Regions from separate parts of the Paenibacillus sp. FSL K6-3182 genome, predicted to be linked through region 2. Evidence: riboswitches for the same ligand, from Rfam matches in the RefSeq annotation. Region 2 holds a riboswitch; the other holds the start of a gene.

Region 1 (7,076 bases), 3.0 Mb from region 2:
TTTTAGGAGGCGACCGCCCCAGTCAAACTGTCCACCTGACACGGTCCCCGAACCGGTTTCACGGTTCTAGGTTAGAACTCCGATACGATCAGGGTGGTATCCCAACGTTGCCTCCACACAAGCTGGCGCTCATGCTTCAAAGGCTCCCACCTATCCTGTACAGATCGTACCAAAGTTCAATATCAAGTTACAGTAAAGCTCCATGGGGTCTTTCCGTCTTGTCGCGGGTAACCTGCATCTTCACAGGTATTAAAATTTCACCGGATCTCTCGTTGAGACAGCGCCCAAGTCGTTACGCCATTCGTGCGGGTCAGAATTTACCTGACAAGGAATTTCGCTACCTTAGGACCGTTATAGTTACGGCCGCCGTTTACTGGGGCTTCGGTTCACAGCTTCGGGTTACCCCTAACCGCTCCCCTTAACCTTCCAGCACCGGGCAGGCGTCAGCCCGTATACTTCGCCTTACGGCTTCGCACAGACCTGTGTTTTTGCTAAACAGTCGCTTGGGCCTTTTCACTGCGGCCCCCTCGGGCTATTCACCCTACCGAGGCACCCCTTCTCCCGAAGTTACGGGGTCATTTTGCCGAGTTCCTTAACGAGAGTTCTTCCGCGCGCCTTAGCATGCTCTGCTCGCCTACCTGTGTCGGTTTGCGGTACGGGCACCTAGATCTCACTAGAGGCTTTTCTTGACAGCCGGAGTACATGACCTTCGCTACTGCAATTTTCGCTCCCCATCACAGCCCAGCCTTCATGATCGACGGATTTGCCTATCGATCAGCCTCACTGCTTGGACGGACTATTCCATCAGTCCGCGTCACTGCCCTTCTGTGTCACCCCATTGCTCAAACGATCTTCGGTGGTACAGGAATTTCAACCTGTTGTCCATCCACTACGCCTTTCGGCCTCGCGTTAGGTCCCGACTTACCCTGAGAGGACGAGCCTTCCTCAGGAACCCTTAGGCTTTCGGCGGACAAGATTCTCACTTGTCTTTTCGTTACTCATACCGGCATTCTCACTTGAATACAGTCCACCAGTCCTCACGGTCCAACTTCAATCCGTATTCAACGCTCCCCTACCCAAGTACCTAATGGTACATGTCATAGCTTCGGTGGTGTGTTTAGCCCCGTTACATTTTCGGCGCAGAGTCACTCGACCAGTGAGCTATTACGCACTCTTTAAATGATGGCTGCTTCTAAGCCAACATCCTGGTTGTCTTTGCAACTCCACATCCTTTCCCACTTAACACACACTTGGGGACCTTAGCTGATGATCTGGGCTGTTTCCCTCTTGACAATGGATCTTAGCACTCACTGTCTGACTCCCGAGTAGCACGTCTATGGCATTCGGAGTTTGACTGGACTTGGTAACCCTTGGCGGGCCCCGCACCCAATCAGTGCTCTACCTCCACGACGCTCATTCCTCGAGGCTAGCCCTAAAGCTATTTCGGGGAGAACCAGCTATCTCCGAGTTCGATTGGAATTTCTCCGCTACCCCCACCTCATCCCCGCATTTTTCAACATGCGTGGGTTCGGGCCTCCAGTGCGTGTTACCGCACCTTCACCCTGGACAGGGGTAGATCACACGGTTTCGGGTCTACGACCACGTACTTATTCGCCCTATTCAGACTCGCTTTCGCTACGGCTCCGTCTTCCCGACTTAACCTTGCACGTGATCGTAACTCGCCGGTTCATTCTACAAAAGGCACGCCATCACCCATTTAACGGGCTCTGACTTTTTGTAAGCGCACGGTTTCAGGTTCTTTTTCACTCCGCTTCCGCGGTGCTTTTCACCTTTCCCTCACGGTACTGCTTCACTATCGGTCACCAGGGAGTATTTAGCCTTGGCAGATGGTCCTGCCGGATTCCGACGGGGTTTCTCGTGTCCCGCCGTACTCAGGATCCGTCTCGGAGAGTGCTTGCTTTCGGTTACAGGGCTTTTACCTGCTCTGGCGGGCCTTTCCAGACCTCTTCGCCTACCAAACACTTTTGTAACTCCATGTGAGACGTCCTACAACCCCAAGGAGCAAGCTCCTTGGTTTGGGCTAATCCGCGTTCGCTCGCCGCTACTGACGGAATCACTATTGTTTTCTCTTCCTCAGGGTACTTAGATGTTTCAGTTCCCCTGGTATGCCTCTACCCAACCTATGTATTCAGTTGAGAGTAACTGTCCATTACGACAGCTGGGTTTCCCCATTCGGAAATCCTCGGATCAATGCCTGCTTACGGCTCCCCGGGGCGGTATCGTTGTTCGCCACGTCCTTCTTCGGCTCCTGGTGCCTAGGCATCCTCCGTGCGCTCTTACTAGCTTAACCAAATGCTCAGGTGATCGCTCACCTTCGCTTACGTAAAAACAGCTTTAAAGGATGTTTCAGCAATTCTTTTTCTTTCGTTATCCAGTTTTCAAGGTGCAAATGTTTTGCGCTGAGTTTGCTTCAGAGTTAATCTTCAGCAAAGACAGTACATTATTCTTTTTGGTGGAGCCAAGCGGGATCGAACCGCTGACCTCCTGCTTGCAAGGCAGGCGCTCTCCCAGCTGAGCTATGGCCCCAAATTTAGTATGGGTACCGACTTCTCAGAGTCGATAATGGTGGGCCTTAGTGGACTCGAACCACCGACCTCACCCTTATCAGGGGTGCGCTCTAACCAGCTGAGCTAAAGGCCCATAGGTATTCCCTTTGGACTTCCTTTGAAAGATGATTAATCTTTCAAAACTGACAACGAGTAAGCGATAAACTGCCAAGTTTATCCGAACCTCATCGGGTTCGGGTATTTCCTTAGAAAGGAGGTGATCCAGCCGCACCTTCCGATACGGCTACCTTGTTACGACTTCACCCCAATCATCTACCCCACCTTCGACGGCTAGCTCCCTTGCGGGTTACCCCACCGGCTTCGGGTGTTGTAAACTCTCGTGGTGTGACGGGCGGTGTGTACAAGACCCGGGAACGTATTCACCGCGGCATGCTGATCCGCGATTACTAGCAATTCCGACTTCATGCAGGCGAGTTGCAGCCTGCAATCCGAACTGAGACCGACTTTGATAGGATTGGCTCCACCTCGCGGTTTCGCTTCCCGTTGTATCGGCCATTGTAGTACGTGTGTAGCCCAGGTCATAAGGGGCATGATGATTTGACGTCATCCCCACCTTCCTCCGGTTTGTCACCGGCAGTCATCCTAGAGTGCCCACCATAATGTGCTGGCAACTAAGATCAAGGGTTGCGCTCGTTGCGGGACTTAACCCAACATCTCACGACACGAGCTGACGACAACCATGCACCACCTGTCTCCTCTGTCCCGAAGGAAAGCCCTATCTCTAGGACGGTCAGAGGGATGTCAAGACCTGGTAAGGTTCTTCGCGTTGCTTCGAATTAAACCACATACTCCACTGCTTGTGCGGGTCCCCGTCAATTCCTTTGAGTTTCAGTCTTGCGACCGTACTCCCCAGGCGGAATGCTTAATGTGTTAACTTCGGCACCAAGGGTATTGAAACCCCTAACACCTAGCATTCATCGTTTACGGCGTGGACTACCAGGGTATCTAATCCTGTTTGCTCCCCACGCTTTCGCGCCTCAGCGTCAGTTACAGCCCAGAAAGTCGCCTTCGCCACTGGTGTTCCTCCACATCTCTACGCATTTCACCGCTACACGTGGAATTCCACTTTCCTCTTCTGTACTCAAGCTTTGCAGTTTCCCTTGCGACTTGGGGTTGAGCCCCAAGTTTAAACAACAGACTTACAAGGCCGCCTGCGCGCGCTTTACGCCCAATAATTCCGGACAACGCTTGCCCCCTACGTATTACCGCGGCTGCTGGCACGTAGTTAGCCGGGGCTTTCTTCTCAGGTACCGTCACCTTGGGAGCAGTTACTCTCCCAAGCATTCTTCCCTGGCAACAGAGCTTTACGATCCGAAAACCTTCATCACTCACGCGGCGTTGCTCCGTCAGACTTTCGTCCATTGCGGAAGATTCCCTACTGCTGCCTCCCGTAGGAGTCTGGGCCGTGTCTCAGTCCCAGTGTGGCCGATCACCCTCTCAGGTCGGCTACGCATCGTCGCCTTGGTGAGCCGTTACCTCACCAACTAGCTAATGCGCCGCGGGTCCATCTGTAAGTGATAGATTGCTCCATCTTTCCCGATTCAGTCATGCGACCATATCGCGTATCCGGTATTAGCATTCGTTTCCGAATGTTATCCCAGTCTTATAGGCAGGTTACCCACGTGTTACTCACCCGTCCGCCGCTAAGTATCAGAGGTGCAAGCACCTCATCAACTCCGCTCGACTTGCATGTATTAGGCACGCCGCCAGCGTTCGTCCTGAGCCAGGATCAAACTCTCCAAATTGATGTTTGACTTGCTCATTACTTTTTTATCGCTTTTTTCGCTTATCCCGAAGGATTTGCGAGGCAGTTATTACTCGTTGTTCAGTTTTCAAAGAGCAATCTTTTCTCTCTTGTCGACCGTGTATCTCGTTGGCGACCTAGATAATATATCATAGGCGTATATAGCATTGCAAGTGTTTTTTTCATTATTTACGAGAAAGTTTTCAACACTCCTATTTGCCTTCTAATTGCGTAATCGTTGCTTCGCTTCCTCCTCACCTATATTGAAGAAAGACATAAAAAAACGAGCTCTGCGATTTCCGCAAGCTCGTATGACTTCTAATATGTTTTTGTAACTGTATATTGAGCTGCATCCTTGATAAGCTCATACTTTTTCTTGCCCTTCTTTAGACCCGCATCAACTGTCGTATCAATCGTAACCCATTTCCCATCCAAGTACACTTCGTTCCAAGCATGATAAACATCCACATAAGTAGATTGTCCCATCAAGAGCTTCGTAGGGATATCCACGCTCCGCAGCATTGCCGCAAACAATGAAGCGTATCCGTAGCAGATATCCTTTCTCGATTTAAATGTGCGATCAATATTGGGGAGGTAATCAACTGACAGATTAGCAGCTAATTGATTATCATAACTTACATTCGTAATAATATACTCGTAGATTGCCTTTACTTTCTCCATATCCGTTTTTTTATTGCTCGCTAATTCTTTTGCCTTGACGATGGCGCTGCTCGCATTCGACCAGTCAATGTTCTGGATGGAATTCAAGTACAAAACCTTGTTGTCTTTCAAATCAAGCGTCACGGTTTCTTTCTTCGCCAGTTTGTATTTGTTTCCTGTTGTATTCTCTAGAACAGATATTGTATATTCGCCATTGCCAAGCTGCAATGGAAACTTCTCAGCTGTTTTTCCGCTAGTTAGATTATATGTATAATTTGATGCGCCTTTTGCGATCATAAGCTTCGTTTTCACTTTAGTGCTCACTGTATATTGTACGGAGACAACACCTTTATCTAAATTCCCCGTATTGAGCCAATCAGAAGAGTCCGCTTCATTTGCCTGAACGACCGTTACATGGATGGATGCAAAAAGAACAAAAGCTGCGATGACTAACATAAATTTACGCATGAATATACTCCCTTCGGTAGCTGGCTGCCATCTTACGGAAGGCCCTTTAGCTTTGCGTCCCTACCTTTCGATAGGTTTGCCATTATCGTGTGAAGCGCTATGTGATGAATTTCCCCTATACAAACAAAAAAAAGCCTGTTCATTCGGTAGCTGGCTGCCATCTTACGGAAGGCCCTTTAGCTTTGCGTCCCTACCTTTCGATAGGTTTGCCGTTATCGTGTAGCGCTTTATTAGTTCTATTCTACCATATGAATCTAGCAAATCAATAGATTGTACTACAATATCAATCATAATTTGAATGTTTTTAAGGATTGTTGTTGCAAATTCTCGATATTAGAAAAAAAAGAACCTTATGGCTTCTAAAAGCCATAAGGTTCCTTGGTCTCTTTCTTATTCAGCAGAACGCTGATCTCTCATATGAGGGAACAACAGTACATCACGAATAGATGGAGCATCTGTTAGAAGCATGATCAATCGGTCGATACCGATTCCTAGTCCGCCAGTTGGCGGCATGCCGTATTCCAGAGCGCGGATAAAGTCTTCATCCATCTCATGCGCCTCGTCATTTCCATGCTCACGCTCAACAAGCTGCGACTCGAAACGCTCACGCTGATCGATCGGATCGTTAAGCTCCGTAAATGCATTAGCATGCTCACGTGCTACGATGAATAGCTCAAAACGATCGGTGAAGCGTGGATCTGCTTCGCTCTTCTTAGCAAGCGGCGAAATAGCAACCGGATGTCCTGTAACAAAGGTTGGCTGAATAAGCGTGTGCTCACCGAACTGTTCAAAGAAAGCGTTGAGAATATGACCAAATGTCATATGCGGATCAACGGCAACTTTGTGTTCTTTCGCCAACCGATGGGCTTCCTCGTCGCTCATTTCCACGCCGAAATCTACGCCAGTCGTTTCTTTGACAAGCTCAACCATGCTGACGCGACGCCACTGAGGTGTCAAATCAATCTCTTGGCCTTGATAAGTGATTTTCGTTGTTCCAAGAACCTCTTGCGCAATATGTGCGATGACATTCTCTGTCAATGCCATAATATCCTTGTAATCAGCATAAGCCTCGTAAAGCTCAATCATTGTAAACTCTGGATTGTGGCGAGTCGAAATCCCCTCATTCCGGTATACACGGCCGATCTCATATACTTTCTCCAATCCGCCTACAATCAGTCGCTTCAAATGAAGTTCGATTGCAATACGCATGTAGAGCTGCATGTCCAGCGCATTATGATGCGTTTCGAAAGGGCGTGCTGCAGCACCGCCTGCAATGGAATGCAGTGTTGGTGTTTCTACTTCTAAATACCCGCGGGAATCTAGGTAGCGACGCATGGATTGAATGATTTTGGAACGAGTAATAAAGGTTTGTTGGACGTCGGGATTCACGATAAGGTCAACATAACGCTGACGATAACGAAGCTCTACGTCTTTCAAGCCATGATATTTATCAGGCAATGGAAGAAGCGACTTTGTCAAAACTTCAATATCACGTGCTTTGACAGAGACTTCGCCTGTATTCGTTTTGAATACAACGCCTACTACGCCAATGATGTCACCGATATCCAGCAAGTCAAAAGCTGCAAACTTATGCTCTTCAACGGAATCTTTACGAA
Region 2 (7,076 bases):
ACCGCATTTGGCTCTCGGTACTGCCAGAAGGTTCCGTCTTGCAGCGGAAAACCGCCGATTTTCCATACTTCCCCTTCATTTAGAATCGTATGAAAATCTCCTAAAGTCCATTGCTTCTCCATATCCTTGACCTCTTTCTAAGTTGTATGTTTTAAATAAGACCCTGAATGATTAAGGCAACGATTAAGATCACACCGCATCGCATCGTTGCTTTCAGCGAGGCACCCATAAGCGGTACGTATGCAGCAGATACATTATTTGATGATAACCTGCCGTATACCAAATATAAAGGTATCGCTGTTGGCAGCGCCAGCAGCCCGTAAATAGGCAATGCTTTCACGACCACGCATAGGATAAGTGAAATATAGGCGAGAAAAAGCAAAACGCGCGAGAAAACGAGTGCTCTCTTTTCTCCCCAAACGACGACTAATGTTCTTTTCCCTGCTTGACGATCAGCCTGCCAGTGCAGGAAATGGTGATTAAACAATATTAGGGTAGTCAAAAGTCCTATTGGGAGCGATAGCCAAAATGCCCGAGAATCTAATTCTGAGGTTTGTACAAAATAAGCGCCTACGACAGGCAGTATGCCGAAGGAGATCAAAATCGCGACTTCACTGTAGCCTTTGCCGCGGTATCCGAATTGGATCGGCGGAGCTACATAGAAATAAGCAATTAACGCCCCAAGCCCGCCAAATACGAGCACCGGCCAGCCGCTTGTTATACTAATTATAATGCCGCAAATCGCTGCAATGCCAAATAATGCCCATGTTACGGTCGCAAAGGTGCGAATGCTCCACGTCCCTTTTGTCAAATAGCCAGAGTTGGTTGCAATTGCCCCTTCCGTCGATTGAGCGGCCGTATCCGTACCGTTATAATAATCCCATAAATCATTGATCATATTAGAAAATAAATGGGCTGTTCCTGCCCCAACTATGGTGATGATAAATAATAAAGGATTGAAAATGCCGTTCCACACAAAAGCCCCCAGCGCACCTAACGCCACGGGAATAAGCATAACAGGAAGAACCCTCAGCCTGGATGCTTTCATAAATTGTTTAAACATAAGCTGCCACTGCCCTCTCTGTTGTCGATCGTTCAATTGAACCACTTCCATTTGCTATACGTCAACACATGGATTAAAAATGGCTTAGTTTTTGAACTTGTTTAAGCTTCTGTTTGAGCAGCTCGGTGCAATAATGATTTTGGTTTCTTAGATCAAAAGCAGCAGCTAATTGTTCGGTATCCTTTACAATCATCTCATACGTAATATCGCTGCTAACATTCAGCTTTCTCCGACGGTTTTTCGCATGCCACAATTGTAGAAATGCTCTAGCTGAAATCATATACAACAACCGATCCCAGCCTACTCTCGTATCCAGCGCATATTGGACGGTTTGTTCAAACCATTTGGCGGCTTTATGAATGTCGGTTGCTGTGTAATAAGCAAGGAAGCTCCCATATTCGCTTAAGTAACCAGGTCCCTTTAACAAACGCGCGCCTTTTTTTGCCATCTTTACAGCTTCATCTGCTTGCTCCGTCTCAAGGAGCGGGAGAAGCAGATGGCTGTACGTATTTTGCGGAATGGATTTGCAGGTCATTCGACCATCCATAATAGGCTTCATAGCTTGCAGTCCTCGCCGATATCTGCCAACTGTAAAATGATAGTAGCCAAAGCCATTTTGCTCACAGGCGCTGCAATCAGACATTCCATCTCTAGCCGTCTTGCGCCAAAGCTCATAGTTTGCTTGAGCCGACTCATGATCGCCTTGAGATAGCGCGTATCGATGAAGACATTGATAATATGGGCGCAGGCTGTGACCGTATTGTAAGCATTTTGCCTTAAAATCATTAAAAATCGAATTGATTTGATCCGTACCAAATTGCGGAAACCGCCAAATTTGATTAACAAACCATTTATAGTGCCAAATAAGGGTGAAGCTCGAATAAGCAGCCGGATCTTTTTCAAACTGAGTTAAGCACCAGGTAAACGAAACAAGAAATCGCTCTTCATAGCCCGAATCAAGCGCTGCCTCGGAATAAGTCATGCGGGCGTAATAGGAGTCTTCCTTCGTCATATGCAAATCGGCTATCCGAATAGCCTCCTCAAGCACCGCAAGCTTCTGTTTTCCCTGCGGCAAGCTCCATGCCTCGCTTCGCAATTGATCATATCGCTGCTTCATAGCTCTCGATCACCAGCCTGACTAAGACCGATTTCCAGCACCTGCATAAACGATTTGTTCATTAACTTCAGCTCCTCAGGGCCAAGAGGATATTGACCAAGCAGCAAGGCCTGCGTATAAACGGTCTCAATGCTTAGCTTCTGCATATCCGCATTCTGACAGGTCATAGCCCTCTGCATAAGCGGATTATTAAAGTTGTAGCAAATCGTCGCATATGGCACCTCATATAACTCATGGATGACAACATCCACAATGTTTGCGAACAAATCATTAGCTTCATCTTTCGTTTGCTCTGCCATTCTCAGAAAATTCACTTCATCATTTGTATTGTATAAAGCAGCCAAATCCACTGGCTCAAATCGCTTTACTACGCTTCTGCATTGAAATGGAGCTAGCAGCTGATCCGAGAGCTCCAGAAAGGAAAGAATGCTTTTATGCTCCGCGGGAGTTATGGATTGGAAGACGTTCGAGAAATTAATCGGATCTAGAACTAACGCCTCGATATCCTCATCCAGCGCAGGCAGCTTGCGTACAAGTTCAAAATCATGGACATAACCGCCGTTAATAACCATCACATTTTGCGCTTTGGCAACGCGAGCCACTTGGCGGAATTCATCAAGTGTTGAAGATACAACGATCCGTTTGTTCTGTTCCAATATTTCGCTCATCTTCATCATGCCAAATGAAGTCTCAAACGACAAGAAAGGGATAAACAATCGATAAAGCTCATCATCTTCGGCAGCCATCGCTTTAATGGAAGCAGAATGAATAACAATAATTTTCCCGAATAGTACAGGATTTGATTCTGAAAGCTGAATCATATGCTGTTTAATGTTTTCGCCAATTTCATCCTTTACGGTATGAAAAAGCTCATTTTCCATAAATGACTCCCGAGAAGCCGTTGGTCGAAGTCCATTCGTATTCATGATACACGTAACAAAAAAAGCCCAATCCGGAAGCATATTGTTAACTTGATCGGAAAGCAGCATACGTTTCATATATACCTTATGTTTTTTCTCGGCTTGCAAGCTTACAGCATAAGGAAGAATATAAGCGACACCCTCAAGCTCACCAATTACTGATTTTAAAGGTATGGCATCCAAGAAGGTTTGATACAAGTGATCTTCGCCATAGGTGAGCGCATCACTGCTATTCATGGACCACGGAGGAGTTTCCTCGTTAATCCTAATATCTGTTTTCCCTTCGGACAAATGAATCGGAACAGGTAGGAACTGACCATAATGGCTCATTAACTCCATCACACGATCCCATTCGTAATAATCCTCGTAACCCTCCTTGCATGTCAAAAACACGGTTGTTCCGATTGGAGCATCCTTCTCAAGCTTGCGAATCGTGTACGTGCCGTCTGGCCGCCCGCGCCATTCTAAAGTATCGCCTTCTAGAGCGGAGCGGGTAATAACAACGATTTCGCCGCTCACTACGAAGCAGGACAGCAAACCCACGCCAAATTGTCCAATATAGTCGTCTGCTGAATCCATTTCGTCACGCTTGGAGGTACTTCCGATTTGAGCCAAAAAAAGCTGGATTTCGGATTCGGACAGGCCTATCCCATTATCGTGAACGGCAATCGTTCGAGAACCGTAAATTTCAACTGTTACGCGTGCATCAAAACGATGTCCAAGCCGTTTGCGTGCCGTTATCGCATCAACGCCATTTTGTAGTAATTCCCTAATGAATACGCCTGGGCTCGAATATAAATGCTTTGAGAGAAGCTCGATCATCCCTTGTAAATTAACTTGAAAGTTCATTTCGCTCATCCTGTCTCCCATAGTGGATCTGTTTTGTATTGGTCTATTCCATTCATTGATTCGGCATTATACTCGCTTATCCTTCTTTATTTGCACAAAGAGGCAGGCAGCACCCCAAACCTATGGATGCTGCCTGCCTCACACGATTATCATTTTGTGTTGCTTATACTTTGAAAACAGATGCTTTCTCCTTCAAATCCTGCGAGGAAAGTGAAAGCTTCTCCGCAAGCGTGCGCAAATCATCGGAAATATCATTTTGCTTAACTGAAAGCTCGCTCATATGTTCCATTTTCCCATTCACTTCTGAAGACGTAGTCAATAGCTTGTCTACTGCAGACACGATATGAGACATGCCTGTTGTAATTTCACTAATTGCCGTAGAAATCTCGCTCACTTGATCTGACAGCATGCTGCTTTGTGATTCCAATGCTTGGAATGTGCTGCTTGCGGTTTCAGATGCTTGACGCGTCGTGTTAATAACATTCGCGAAGCTGCCGATCGTGCGGCTGCTTGCTGCCACATCGCTCTGTATGAGTGTCAGCTCCTTCGTGATCTGCTTCGAGATCATATCGGTCTGACTGGACAACTTGCGGATCTCATCAGCGACTACTGCGAACCCTCTGCCATGCTCACCCGCTCTTGCCGATTCAATGGATGCGTTCAGTGACAACAAATTCGTCTGTGTGTTCAAATCCTGAATGCCGTTCAAAAACTTAGCTACATTGTTATATCGTTCATTCATCGTTTCGAAAGCTTCAGTTAGCTTTGAGAACTGGTCTACTGTTTCATTTACCATCGAGACCACGCCAGCCATCTGCTGCGTGCCGTTATGAGATGATTGCTTCATATTTTGCATATCATTGTTTATGTATTCACTCGACGCAGCAATTTGCTGAGAGCTTGCTGAGATTTCTTCCGTAACTGCCGAAATGGATGAAGCATCGTCATACTGCGACAGCAACACTTTTCTGCCCAGCTCCACTTGGCCATTTACATCCTCTGATGCTTTTCGATTAATACCAATCATATTATCCATATTATTCGAGATGTGGAGCACAGATTCGCTCACTTCAAGCGTAGCTTTAATCGTTTCTCGCAGCTGATCGCCCATATTAGCCAAAGCGTGGTCAAGATCGCCAAATTCGTCAGAGCGAACGAGTTTTTCTTGACTTGTAAAATCATTATTGCCATACTGCTTAATTCTTTTTGTAATGCCTACAAGTCCTGTTCTAATCGATTGTGAGATGACAAAAATCATAATAGCAGGAAGAATAGCTAGCAAAATGACATTTATAAGCACAATAAGGTTCGCACTGGATATGTCTTTATCGAGAAGCCTCTGCGTCGCGTTAGCGTCTGCGGTCAAACGCTCGTGCATTGTATCGTTGGAATAACTTAGAATGACGGTATATACGCTTATTAGATTGCTTATGCGGAGCGATTTCTCATCTGATGATAATCCACTCACGTCTGTATTCGTCACTTTCAAGTTATCTAATGCTAGCTTAAGAACATTAACTTGATTCGCATAATAAGGACCATCTTCCGTTGCAGGCGGATATTTCTTATCCATATCGATAAGCTGTTTCTCCAACTCATCGATGTTGGCAGGCATCGTTTCCAAATCCTTCATGATCAGCGTTGCATCGCTTTTGCCATTTTCAATGGCATCTACCATTAGAAGCATCACTTTCAGCAGCCTATTCGATATACCTTGATAATTGCGTTCAGCACGCTGCAATTCCTCTGAACCTTCGACTGAGGTTGCTACTGAATGATTTTGAAAATAAATCAAAACGCCCGAGCCTACATTAAATAGTGTGATGATTGCGGTAACAAGCAATAATTTGCTCGTTATTTTCTTCAAACTCAATTTCTTAAACAGTATTTTTGCTCTCTCTATCATATCCTTAAAAACCATCCTGCTTGCTCTCTCCTCTGTCTCCTGAAAACAAAAAAAGCTATCCAGCCACAGGAGGCGGACAGCTCAGTTAGCTTATTATCCTTCCGGCGGTCTGGCAGCCATAGTGCGTACACCTTAGGCCCATAACTTTGCGTCCTTGTCTTTCAACAAGTTTGCCTTTTTCAGTTTGTCTATTTTGTAGTTTACAACTTAAACCAGTATAGGACTATTTAGTGAGTTTGTCATCCCTTGAACCATATTTATTCTGTGGCTAAAAATAAGGTTGCATTGCAATAACGCCTTGCTAACGAATGAAAATAGGAGGTTTGGATGGAAATAACCGCAACGAGCAAAATATTTCGCACCGCTTCCCATTGTTTTTCTGTTAAATTCGGCAATCTGCTTGCAAATTGATTCGCTGAAGAGCGAATGACATGCTCTGTCAATAAATCTTGATGCGGATTTTCCTTCAGATGACCGGAAATGTCGAGCAGTTGATCGTTATTCGCATCTAGCTCCTCAAACATACTAGTATAAGATGCATATAATTCAATAGGCCCAACTAAATCGTCTGCTTCATCCTCTGGTTTCTTGAATACGATCTCAAAAAGCTTGCGTATGGATTCAAAATCAAGATTTGACTTTAAATCATCAATAATAAATAATAACGCAGCTTGGTTTAGAGAATATTTTTTCCCAGCTTTCGGACAATCGAAATAAGGTTTGAAATCTCGCTTTACCCAGTTTTGCATGGAGGTAATCGACAGATTCGAATATTCGATTAATTGGCCCAACGCAGCAATTTCATGTAGTGAAAAGCCTTTAATCTCATTTCCTTTAATGAGCTTTTCAATAATTGGAGGCAGCAGCGTAGACATAAATGCAGGCAGTCCCGTGCCTTTCTCCAAATCACATTGATGCGTTTTGGTCCATGCGGCTTGCAGCACTTGCAGTGGCTTCAAATTATACTTTCCGTCCAGAGCCAGCAGCAAGCAAGCCATCTCTTTTCGAGTAAGCGTAAAGGACTCCATCTCGCTTCCTCCTCGCACATTCGTCTTGCATTCCTATATTACAAGTTCATATGAACTCATCATATGCCGGAGAATGACGCTTGTAAAGGCTCGAAAATCAATGAGAATAAGCCTTTCATTCTCGTTAAATCGCTTTTAAAGCGCGTATAAGGCTGTTACCGTTGGATATGGCATTTGTCATATCATGTAATCA

Evidence for each region. Region 2 has a riboswitch for cyclic di-GMP ahead of MHH56_RS13020 (methyl-accepting chemotaxis protein). Riboswitches for the same ligand answer to the same signal wherever they lie in the genome.
Region 1: another riboswitch for cyclic di-GMP. It lies ahead of MHH56_RS00455 (transglutaminase-like domain-containing protein); the one in region 2 lies ahead of MHH56_RS13020 (methyl-accepting chemotaxis protein).

What each region holds. Positions count from the first base shown of each region.
Region 1 is NZ_CP150265.1:91,810-98,885, reverse strand. Features, by position in the region: rRNA gene MHH56_RS00475 (23S ribosomal RNA) at 1-2,311, opposite strand, end outside; tRNA gene MHH56_RS00470 (tRNA-Ala) at 2,472-2,547, opposite strand; tRNA gene MHH56_RS00465 (tRNA-Ile) at 2,585-2,661, opposite strand; rRNA gene MHH56_RS00460 (16S ribosomal RNA) at 2,778-4,333, opposite strand; gene MHH56_RS00455 (transglutaminase-like domain-containing protein) at 4,651-5,460, opposite strand; cyclic di-GMP riboswitch class I at 5,473-5,551, opposite strand; cyclic di-GMP riboswitch class I at 5,603-5,681, opposite strand; gene lysS (lysine--tRNA ligase) at 5,851-7,076, opposite strand, start outside.
Region 2 is NZ_CP150265.1:3,044,173-3,051,248, reverse strand. Features, by position in the region: gene MHH56_RS13040 (DUF6081 family protein) at 1-122, opposite strand, end outside; gene MHH56_RS13035 (prenyltransferase) at 152-1,063, opposite strand; gene MHH56_RS13030 (hypothetical protein) at 1,137-2,180, opposite strand; gene MHH56_RS13025 (HSP90 family protein) at 2,177-3,949, opposite strand; gene MHH56_RS13020 (methyl-accepting chemotaxis protein) at 4,113-5,870, opposite strand; cyclic di-GMP riboswitch class I at 5,956-6,040, opposite strand; gene MHH56_RS13015 (DUF1836 domain-containing protein) at 6,113-6,883, opposite strand.